DNA from 2 places in the Pantoea sp. S-LA4 genome. Region 2 is predicted to be linked to the other one. Evidence: predicted binding sites of a transcription regulator. Region 2 holds the regulator's gene; the other holds the start of a gene.
The links. Region 2 encodes PurR, which represses purine synthesis genes. Its sites were predicted from a motif close to CANGCAAACGTTTGCNTG; they were not measured.
Positions count from the first base shown of each region.

Region 1: a site for PurR is predicted at 1,794-1,811, ahead of guaD (guanine deaminase). Genes of this name have one in related genera too.

Region 1 is NZ_JBTLRC010000002.1:1,725,955-1,731,822, reverse strand. It holds gene ACX3P5_RS08965 (DUF1283 family protein) at 31-354, opposite strand; gene ACX3P5_RS08960 (YnfA family protein) at 488-814, shown strand; gene ydfG (bifunctional NADP-dependent 3-hydroxy acid dehydrogenase/3-hydroxypropionate dehydrogenase YdfG) at 843-1,589, opposite strand; gene guaD (guanine deaminase) at 2,000-3,328, shown strand; gene xdhA (xanthine dehydrogenase small subunit) at 3,325-4,767, shown strand; gene xdhB (xanthine dehydrogenase molybdopterin binding subunit) at 4,757-5,868, shown strand, end outside.
Region 2 is NZ_JBTLRC010000002.1:1,494,009-1,499,876, reverse strand. It holds gene gloA (lactoylglutathione lyase) at 1-345, shown strand, start outside; gene rnt (ribonuclease T) at 465-1,130, shown strand; gene ACX3P5_RS07855 (Grx4 family monothiol glutaredoxin) at 1,186-1,521, opposite strand; gene ACX3P5_RS07850 (C40 family peptidase) at 1,885-2,670, shown strand; gene cydH (cytochrome bd-I oxidase subunit CydH) at 2,729-2,818, opposite strand; gene purR (HTH-type transcriptional repressor PurR) at 3,100-4,125, shown strand; gene punR (DNA-binding transcriptional activator PunR) at 4,122-5,027, opposite strand; gene punC (purine nucleoside transporter PunC) at 5,134-5,868, shown strand, end outside.

The DNA of each region.
Region 1 (5,868 bases), 230 kb from region 2:
TTAGTTGTCCGTCATTACTATAGCTGAAAATCAGGGTGCAATCGGTCGGCCGGAGCGGCGATCCAGACAACGCAGGGTATTCGGCTCCCAGTAGGCGTTGAGATTCAGGCTCTGCTCACACTTATCGCGGGTATCAAAAGCACGATCGGTCTTATCAAACTCCTTCTCAACGCGGCTGTTCACTTTGTTACGCAGCATCCGCGTGTCATTCCACTGCTCTTTATCCTGACGCGCCGCTTCATTACTGGCGGCGCTGCTGCCATCTTCAATGATCAGGCGATTGGTGGTAGCGCTGGCATTGAATGCTGCCGCTGACAGCAGGCTCACCAACAGGACCGGGATAAATTTTTTCATTGCGCTTTCCTTCAGTTAACGCAGACATCACCAATGGGAACGGCTGTTGCCGCGGGTAGCCTTAGTATATCATCGCCGTTTCTTTGCTCACCAGCCGTGAGTGGTTTGTTTACGTTTATGAGAGGTCGGGATGCTGATCAAAACCGCCGTGCTGTTTTTTATCACCGCGCTGGCGGAAATCATCGGCTGCTTCCTGCCGTGGCTGTGGCTGAAAAAGGGCGGCTCCGTCTGGCTGCTGCTGCCCGCCGCCGCCAGCCTGGCGCTGTTTGTCTGGCTGTTAACGCTGCATCCCGCGGCCAGCGGACGGGTGTATGCCGCCTATGGCGGGGTTTACGTGCTGACTGCACTGCTGTGGTTACGGGTGGTCGATGGGGTGAAACTCAGCGCCTGGGACTGGAGCGGGGCGATCGTCGCCTTTATCGGTATGCTGATTATCGTGCTGGGCTGGGGACGCGGATAGGGCCAGCCGGTGCGGCTGGCCCTGAGGGTTACGGCTTGTGCACCTTGAGACCGGCCAGCGTCTGGCTGACGGGCATCATCTCAAGGGTATTGATGTTGACATGCTTAGGCAGCGTGGCGACCCAGTAGACCGCTTCGGTGACATCTTCCGGCGTTAAAGCGGTGGCGCCTTCATAGACCTGGCCCGCTTTATCATCGTCGCCCTTGAAGCGCACGTTAGAGAACTCGGTGCCGCCGACCAGTCCCGGCTCGATGTCGGTGACGCGCAGCGCCGTGCCGTGCAGATCGGTACGCAGATTCAGGCTGAACTGACGCACAAAGGCTTTGGTCGCGCCATAGACGTTGCCACCGGCATAAGGCCAGCTACCGGCGATTGAACCGATATTGATCACATGGCCGACGTTACGCTCCACCATCTGCGGTAGCAGGGCGCGCGTCATATAGACCAGCCCTTTGGTGTTGGTGTCGATCATGTTTTCCCAGTCTTCGACGTTGGCGCGGTGCGCGGGCTCAATCCCCAGCGCCAGACCGGCGTTATTCACCAGCACGTCGATGTCACGCCAGTCGGCAGGCAGCTGATTCACCGCCTCTTCAATTGCCGCGCGGTTCCGCACATCAAGCTGCACGGTATAAAGATGCTCGCCCAGCTCATCTTTCAGCGCTTTCAGCCGCTCGGCACGCCGTCCGCTGGCAATCACTTTGTGACCATTTGCGATAAAGCGACGGGTGATGCTTTCACCAAAACCGGCGGTCGCGCCGGTGACAAAAATAATCATCTCACTGTTCCTTATGCCATTTTCAGAGTCGATGGCTTCACCATAGCATTTCATTTCCGCTTGCGCCCGCCGAAAAACCGATCGGGTTGTAAAGGCATTTTACCGGCCCGTCAGCTGCGCTGTTTTGGGGCGCACTGCACACAAACGGGGCAGAGCAGGCGCGCATTCAGCCGCTTAAACCCACCCGATTCGTGACGAGCTTGCCAGGCAACCGATTGCGACTGCCAGGCAATCGGTTGCGGGGCCCTATTGCCCTGCATCAGTTGCGCAACAAGCAAGATTTTACTTAACTATTTGATAGTAAAAGTAAAAGTGGTGATTACAATCTGGCACGGCAGTTGCAACAGGGTATTAAGGCAATCATCTGCATAATGAAAAGAAGGCCGCAGTGCTTTCAGAAAGGAAAAGTCATGTCACCAGCGACAGATACGGCGATACGCGCCAGTTTTTTTGACTTCACCTCGGTGGCGGACCAGCCCGACGGGCTGCTCTCTGCCGCGCGCTATCTGGAGGATGGCGTGCTGCGGCTGCGCGACGGACGCGTGGTGGGGTTAGCGCCGTGGGAGGCGTGCAGCGCCGCACTGGCGGGTCAGCCGATCATTGACCTGCGCGGCAAGCTGATCGTACCGGGCTTCGTCGATACCCACATTCACTATCCGCAGACCGAAATGATCGGCGCGTTCGGCGAACAGCTGCTGGAGTGGCTCAACCACTATACGTTTCCGGTGGAGGCGCAGTATCACTGTCCGGACCACGCGGCCCGGATGTCGGCCTTTTTCCTGCATCAGCTGCTGTCGAATGGCACCACCAGCGCGCTGGTGTTTGGCACCGTGCATCCCCAGTCGGTTGAGGCGCTGTTCAGCGCGGCGGAAGCGCTGAACATGCGGCTGATTGCCGGCAAAGTGATGATGGATCGTAACGCGCCTGACAATCTGACCGAAACCCCGGAACAGAGTTATCAGCAGACCCGCGCGCTGATTGAGCGCTGGCACCAGCGCGGACGACTGAGCTACGCGCTGACGCCGCGTTTCGCCCCGACCTCCTCGCCACAGCTGCTGGAAAAAGTGCAGCAACTGCGGCAGGAGTTCCCGGATACCTGGCTGCATACTCATCTGAGCGAAAATCCGCAGGAGGTCGCCTGGGTGAAGCAGCTGTTCCCGGAGCGCGCCGGCTACCTTGATGTCTACCATCACTATCAGCTCACCGGGCGTCGCAGCGTGTTTGCTCACTGCGTCCATCTCGACGACGGCGAATGGCAATGCCTGCACGACACCGATTCCACCATCGCTTTCTGCCCGACCTCAAACCTGTTTCTTGGCAGCGGGCTGTTTAACCTTAAACGCAGCTGGCAGCAGGGCGTTAAAGTCGGTATTGGCACCGATGTGGGCGCCGGCACCACCTTCAGCATGCTGCAAACGCTGGGCGAAGCCTACAAAGTGGGCCAGCTGCAGCAGTATAAGCTGAGCGCCGCCGAAGCCTTTTATCACGCCACGCTGGGCGGCGCGCGGGCGCTGGATCTCGATCACGCCATTGGCAATTTCAATCCGGGTAAAGAGGCGGATTTTGTGGTGCTCGATCCGGCAGTTTCCGCCTTACAGACTTTGCGTATCGGCAACAGCAAAGATATCTGGGAAAAACTGTTTGTTCTGATGACGCTCGGCGATGACCGCAATATCGCCCAGACCTGGGTCAACGGGCGTCCGGTATGGCAGCGCGATGCGGGAGAGCAAGCGGCATGATCCAGTTCCTGTTAAATAATCAATTAGTTACCGAAGAAGCGTTAGATCCGAATCTGACGATACTTAACTATCTGCGCGGTCATCTGCGCCGCACCGGTACCAAAGAGGGCTGCGCCTCAGGTGACTGCGGTGCCTGTAGCGTCACGCTCGGTAAAGCGGTCAATGGCGCGATGCATTATGAAACGGTCAATAGCTGTCTGACGCTGGTCTCCACGCTACAGGGCAAGCAGCTGATCACCGTCGAGGATCTGCGTCACGGCGGTGCTCTGCATCCGGCGCAGCAGGCGATGGTGGATTGCCACGGCTCGCAATGCGGCTTCTGCACGCCCGGCTTTGTGATGTCGCTGTTCAGTCTGCAAAAATCGGTCAGCGGCTGGGATCGCCATCAGGCGGAGAGTGCGCTGGCGGGCAATCTCTGTCGCTGTACCGGTTACCGGCCAATCATGGTGGCCGCGCAGCAGCTCTGTTCACAGCCGGTCAGCGACCCGTTCGATCACCATGCGGCCAGCGTGGCGCAACGGCTGGCGGCGCTGGCGAATCAGGAGATGCAGCAGCTCAGCGGCGACGGGCGGCACTGTTATCTGCCTAAAACCCCGGCCCAGCTGGCGCAGATCTATCTGGAACATCCTGAGGCGCGGCTGATTGCCGGTGGCACCGATCTGAGCCTCACCATCACCCAGCAGCATCAGCGCATACCGGTGCTGATCGCGCTGGAGCAGGTTGCGGCGCTGAAAGTGTGCAGCGAATTTGACGATCACTATCTGCTCGGTGCCAGCGCCTCTCTGCAGCAGGTTGCCGAATTTCTGACCGACCGGATTCCGGGCATCAGCGAAATGCTGCAACGTTTCGCGTCGTTACAGATCCGGCTGCAGGGTACGCTGGGCGGCAATATCGCCAACGCCTCGCCGATTGGCGATGCCTCACCGATGCTGCTGGCGCTGAACGCCACTCTGCTGCTGCAGCAGGGCGAGCAGCAACGGCTGCTGCCGCTGGACCAGTTTTTCACCGGTTACCGGCAGACCAGACTGTTGCCGGGCGAGTTTATCCGGGCGATACGTATCGATAAAGTGACGGTGTCACCTGACTTTGTGGCCTGGAAAGTCTCTAAGCGGCTGGATGATGATATTTCAGCGGTGTTTGCGGCCTTTAACCTGGAGATTGAGCAGGGTCAGGTACGCGCGGCGCGCATCGCTTTTGGCGGCATGGCCGCGACGCCGAAACGGGCAACGCACTGCGAACAGGCCTTGCTGGATCAACCCTTTAACGCCGTGACGGTGTCACGCGCGGCCGCCGCGCTGGCGGAAGATTTCCAGCCGCTCTCCGATTTCCGCGCCAGCGCTGACTACCGCCTGCAGGTGGCGCGTAATCTGTTGCGGCGCTACTACCATCGCTACAACGGCGAATTAACCTGTATCGAGGTGGCCCGCTATGTCTCATAACCGTCCTGAACTGAGTGAAGAGGTGCGCAAAGCGCAGCATACCGCCGGCATCCAGAGCGGCGTTGGCCGCAGCAATAAACATGAAAGCGCAGAGATGCATGTCTCCGGTGAGGCGCGGTTTATCGACGACAAGCCTGAGCTGCCCGGTATGCTGCACCTCTGTCCGCGGCTGAGTGAACACGCCCATGCGCGCATAACCCGGATTGATGTTGAGCCGTGCTACGCCATTCCCGGCGTAGTCAGCGTGCTGACCTGGCAGGATGTGCCCGGCATCAATGATGTTGGTCCGCTGGAGCCGGGCGATCCGCTGCTGGCGCACGACAAAGTCGAATATATGGGTCAGATTGTGATTGCGGTGGCGGCCGATTCCCCGGACGCTGCCCGGCTGGGCGCCGCCGCTGCCGTGATTGAATATGAGGTGCTTGAACCGCTGCTGGATGTTGAACAGGCGCTGGCGCAGGGCAGCTTTGTGCAGGAGCCGCACGTTCATCGGCGCGGTGACGTTGATGCCGCGCTGGCACGCGCCCCGCATCGCATCAGCGGTTCCTTTCATATTGGCGGTCAGGAACACTTCTATCTGGAAACCCAGACGGCAATGGTCATTCCCGGCGAAGATCAGCAGCTGCAGGTCTTTTCCTCGACTCAGAATCCCACTGAAGTGCAGAAGCTGGTGGCGGAAGTGATGGGCATCAGCCTGAATCAGGTCACAATTGATATGCGGCGGATGGGCGGCGGATTTGGCGGCAAAGAGACCCAGGCGGCGGGCGTGGCCTGTCTCTGCGCCATAGTGGCGCGCCAGACTGGCCGGGCGGCGAAGATGCGGCTTTCCCGCCGCGACGACATGCGCATCACCGGCAAACGGCATCCGTTTTTTGTCCGTTACGAGGTGGGTGTTGAGGATGACGGGCTGTTATGTGGGGTGAAGATTGACCTGGCGGGTAACTGCGGTTATTCACTCGATCTCAGTGGATCGATCGTCGATCGGGCAATGTTCCACGCCGACAACGCCTACTACCTCGGCGATGCGCTGATAACCGGCTATCGCTGCCGCACAAATACAGCCTCAAATACTGCCTATCGGGGTTTTGGCGGTCCGCAGGG
Region 2 (5,868 bases):
CGTGTGCTGGGCATGCGCGTGCTGCGTCAGAGCGAAAACACCGAATACAAATATACGCTGGCCTTTGTGGGCTATACCGAAGAGAGCGAAGGTGCAGTCATCGAGCTGACCTACAACTGGGGCGTGGATAAATATGACCTCGGCAATGCTTACGGACACATTGCGCTGGGCGTTGATGATGTGGCTGCGGCCTGCGAACGCATCCGTAACGATGGCGGCAACGTCACGCGTGAAGCGGGTCCGGTGAAAGGCGGCTCGACCATCATTGCCTTTGTTGAAGATCCCGATGGTTACAAAATCGAACTGATCGAAAACAAACACGCCGGTCACGGCCTGGGCAACTAAGCCTGCTCTTCAGCCTGCCCTGCCGGGTGGGCTGATCTTCTCTGCTCTTCTTCATCTGCTGCACCCGGGCCCGTTTTTTGCCATAATGCGCGCTGCCCTTTTTCTGCAATGAGATCCTGATGTCTGAATCGAATTCCCCCCATGCACTCAATCAACGTTTCCGTGGCTTCTATCCGGTGGTCATCGACGTGGAAACCGCCGGTTTCAACGCGCAGACTGACGCGCTGCTGGAGATCGCGGCCACCACGCTGAAAATGGATGAAGAGGGTTGGATCCATCTCGACCAGACGCTGCATTTTCACGTTGAACCTTTTGTCGGCTCGCTGCTGCATCCTGAAGCGCTGGCATTTACCGGCATCGATCCCAGTAACCCGCTGCGCGGCGCAGTGAGTGAATATGAAGCGCTGCACGCCATCTTTAAGATGGTGCGTAAAGGCATTAAGGATACCGGCTGTAATCGCGCCATTATGGTGGCGCACAACGCCACTTTCGATCTCAACTTCATGAATGCCGCCGCCGAACGCGCCAGCCTGAAACGCAATCCGTTTCACCCGTTCGCCACCTTTGATACCGCGGCGCTGAGCGGACTGGTGCTGGGTCAGACGGTGCTGGCGAAAGCCTGTAAAGCGGCAGGAATGGATTTTGACAGTACCCAGGCGCACTCGGCGCTGTACGATACCCAGCAGACCGCTATTTTGTTCTGTGAACTGGTGAATCGCTGGAAGCGACTGGGTGGATGGCCGCTGCCGTTTGCTGAAGGCGAGCCATCAGCGACCGCTGACTGAAGAACCGGCAATGAAAGACAATGAAAAAGGCCGACATCGCGTCGGCCTTTCTGTTTTATTCCGCTTCTTTAAACTTCTCTGCGGTCTCTGTGATCAGCGACTGCAGTTCACCGCGCTGGAACATCTCGACGATGATGTCACATCCGCCGACCAGCTCGCCATCAATCCACAGCTGTGGAAAGGTTGGCCAGTTGGCATATTTCGGCAGCTCTGCACGAATGTCCGGGTTCTGCAGAATATCCACGTAAGCAAAGCGCTCACCGCAGGCTGACAGCGCCTGAACCGCCTGCGCAGAGAAACCGCAGCTTGGCAGTTTCGGTGAACCTTTCATGAACAGCAGGATCGGGTTTTCTGCGATCTGGCGCTGAATTTTTTCTACAGTACTCATAATTGCCTTCCTTAATTCGTCACTTCGTGTTTGTTTATTGTAGCGACTTCGCACCAGGACTGAAAACGAGATTTTACCGCTGCCGGATTAAATCGCCATGTTTGTTAAGTCCGCTCATCAGCCCTGATGCCACCCGGTTATTAACGGCCAGTAACATATTAATAATTTGCAATAGTTTTGCCGATATAAGACGCTGAAAATGTTCATTTTCAACGCAATTGCGTGAGGCCGAAAGATTAATAAAAAAAGGCGTTACTGTTTTCAAACGAACTGGACTAGAATGGCATCGGCGCTGATCCTGGATCAGATTATTCCCAACTTTGTCGCGGTGCGTAGTGGCCCTGACAACTTAACTAAAACCGGACTATGCGTTTAATCATTACGCTTTTCATTCTTGCCTTTGCGCAACTGTTCTTTAACATCGCTTCTGCCTCACCGCAGGCGCCGGTGAATGTCAGTTCGCATAAAGCAGAGAAAAAGAGTGCGCGCGAAGATGAGCGCCGCAAGCGTCGCCCGCTGAAAACGGCGGCAAAGAAAACACGCGTCAGTCCGGTTCAGAAGCTCAAAGTCAAAAAACAGAAAAAAAGCGAACTCACCGCCAGCCATCTTCCCGCTAAGAAAAGTAAAACCTCCCTGAAAACGGCCAGTAAAAAACGCTACGGCCACCAGCGTTCGCTTAAAACCGTTGACGCCAGCAGCAGTGACACCGGCACCATTAAAATGAGCAAGTCACATCGTCAGCGTTACCAGAAAGCGCGCGAAACGGCGATGACCAAGCTGATGGGCCAGTTGGGCAAACCTTATCAATGGGGTGGCACCTCACCGCATACCGGTTTTGATTGCAGCGGCCTGGTCTGGTACGCCTATAAAGATTTGGTCAAGTTCAAGATCCCGCGCACCGCCAATGAGATGTTCCATCTGCGCGACGCCGCGCCGGTTAAACGTGAGTCACTGGAGAAAGGCGATTTAGTCTTTTTCCGCATCAATGGCCGCGGCACCGCCGATCACGTTGGGGTTTATCTCGGCAACGGCAAATTCATTCAGTCACCGCGTACCGGCAAAGATATTCAGATCAGTGCGCTGGGTGAAGACTACTGGCAGCGCCACTATATTGGTGCGCGTCGGGTCATGACGCCAAAGACCATTCGCTAACGCAGCCGTTGAGCGATCGCCAGACAGCAAAAAGCCGGGCCATGCCCGGCTTTTTCGATCAGTGCAGAATCGCGGTGAAGCTAAAAGCGACAATCATCAGCAGGCAGCCGACGGTAGTCATCAGCGCCAGTTTCAAATCGGTACTCATTTAACTCTCCTTAGTCACAATTTTTGTGGGGTTAAGCCATTTTCCCACAGGACCGGGTAAAAATCTCGTTTTATCCGCCCAGCCTTGTTAGAATCCTGCCTTTGTTGCGCAACGCGCGCAGCCCCGGTTCCGTTTGCTCTCTTTTCAGGCGCTCATTACCCGCCAGTCGCCCTGTTTACCGGTCAGAAAACCTGCATAATTGCGCAGAAAACCCTGAGCAGACGCAAACGTTTAACATTATGCTTATCATTGCGTTAGATAAGCCCTGGAGTCCGATTTTAATGGCAACAATTAAAGATGTGGCAAAACGCGCCGGCGTCTCAACGACCACCGTTTCGCACGTCATCAATAAAACGCGTTTTGTCGCTGAAGAGACGCGCAACGCCGTCTGGCAGGCGATTCAGGAACTGCACTATTCGCCCAGCGCCGTGGCGCGCAGCCTGAAGGTGAATCACACCAAAACGCTGGGCCTGCTGGCGACTTCCAGCGAAGCGCCCTACTTTGCTGAAATTATTGAAGCAGTGGAAAACCACTGTTTCGACAAAGGCTATACCCTGATTCTGGGTAATGCGCACAATGATCTGCAGAAGCAGCGCGCCTATCTCAGCATGATGGCGCAAAAGCGCGTCGATGGGCTGCTGGTGATGTGCTCTGAGTATCCGGACGATCTGCTGAAAATGCTGGAAGAGAACCGTAACATCCCGATGGTGGTAATGGACTGGGGCGAATCCCGCGCCGACTTTACCGACACGGTGCTGGACAATGCGTTTCAGGGCGGTTATCTCGCCGGGCGTTATCTGATTGAGCGTGGCCATCGCGAGATTGGCGCCATCCCCGGCCAGATGGAGCGCAACACCGGAGGCGGACGTCACGCCGGCTTCCTGAAGGCGCTGGAAGAAGCGGGTATTCAGCCGCGTGCCGAGTGGATTGTCCAGGGTGACTTTGAACCTGAATCGGGCTATCAGGCAATGCAGCAGATCCTGTCGCAGAAACAGCGCCCGACCGCGGTGTTCTGTGGTGGCGATATCATGGCGATGGGGGCGATTTGCGCCGCCGATGAGATGGGATTGCGCGTGCCGCAGGACATTTCGGTGATCGGCTATGACAATGTGCGCAACGCGCGCTACTTCGCGCCGGCGCTGACCACCGTTCATCAGCCGAAAGCGCAGCTGGGTGAGAAAGCGCTGGAGATGTTGCTGGATCGCATCACCAGCAAACGTGAGATTTCTCAGACCATCGAAGTGCATCCAACCCTGATTGAACGTCGTTCCGTAGCTGATGGTCCGTTCCGCGACTACCGCCGTTAATCTTCGCTTAACCACTCCTGATTAAGCGTTTGCGCATCACCCAGATAGCTGAGTAACCAGCCGGTCGCCGGTGATGCGCGATCTTCCGCCCAGCTGACACAACAGGGACTCTCCGGAAAAGCCACCGGCAGGGTCAGCTCCACCAGCGCGCCGCTGTCCAGCAACGGCCGGGCCAGATGACCAGGCACCATCGCCACGCACAATCCCGCCAGTACGCAATCCAGCCCGGTCTGCCATTCCGGCACCACCAGCCGACGCTGGTTGTCGAGCGTCCACGTCATCCGGCGTGGCAGCGCGCGCGAAGTATCTTCCAGAACCAGCGACGGCCAGCTGCGCAGGGTATCGTCATCTATCTGGCTCACTTCCGTCAGCGGATGGTGGTTCGCGACCACGCAGCGCCAGTTGAGCGTCCCCATATCGCGAAAGGCAAAGCGGCCGCCGACCGGGATCGCCTGAGTCGCGCCGATAGCAACCTCCACCCGGCCATCCGCCAGCGCATCCCAGACGCCGTTGAACACTTCATAACTGATGTGCAACTCCATGTCAGGAAAGTGCCGGTAAAAATCCTTCACTAATTGTCGGGTACGCTGCGGCTTGACGATACAGTCCACCGCAATACTTAACTGCCCGCGCCAGCCGTTGGCCAGCTGCTGACACTGGCGGCGGGTGGCGAGCATTTTTTTGATGACGCTGCGCCCTTCCCGGACAAAATGCTCTCCCGCAGGGGTTAATACCACCTCACGATGCTGACGTTCAAACAGCGGAACCGCCAGCCAGGTCTCCAGCTGGCGCACCGTGTAGCTGATAGCCGACGGCACCCGATGCAGCTCCTGCGCCGCCGCGCTGAAGCTGCCACCGCGCGCCACGGCATCCACCACTTCTAACGCATATTCTGACCACATATTCTGCCTTCAAATTTTTTAACAGCAATCGGCAAATATTAGCGTTTCACAGCGGCAAACGCACCTTTTACACTCTGCCGCGTTCAACCTGCAAAATGAGAATCAGATGTCACCGTCAAAAGGATTTATGCCTTATCTCGCTCTGCTGAGCATGCTGGGCTTTTTAGCCACCGATATGTACCTGCCCGCGTTTGGCGCGATGCAGCAAACTTTCAATACCTCGCCAGGCCTGATCAGTGCCAGCATGAGCCTGTTCCTGGCCGGTTTTGCCTGCGGCCAGCTGTTCTGGGGTCCGCTCTCCGATCGCATCGGGCGTAAGCCGGTGCTGCTGGCTGGACTGGCGCTGTTCGCCGTCGGCTGTGCCGGTATGCTGTGGGTAGAGGATATTTTTCTGATGCTGGCGCTGCGCTTTGTTCAGGCGATTGGCGTCTGTGCGGCCGCTGTCAGCTGGCAGGCGCTGGTGGTCGATCGCTATCCGGCCGCACGTGCTAATAAGGTGTTTGCCACCATCATGCCGCTGGTGGCGCTTTCGCCAGCCCTGGCACCGCTATTAGGCGCGTGGCTGATTGGTCATTTCCACTGGCGTTCGATCTTCCTGGTGCTGACGCTGATTGCGCTGGCCTTGATCCTCACGACGCTGCGCCTGCCGTCGGGCCGCAAAGCAACGGGCAACCAGGGCGCAAATCCGGGCTTTTTTACCCTGCTTAAATCCCGGGTTTACAGTGGTAACGTACTGATTTATTCCGCCTGTTCCGCCAGCTTTTTCGCCTGGCTGACCGGCTCACCCTTTATTCTGGCCGATCTGGGCCTGTCGCCCGCCGATATTGGTCTGAGTTATCTG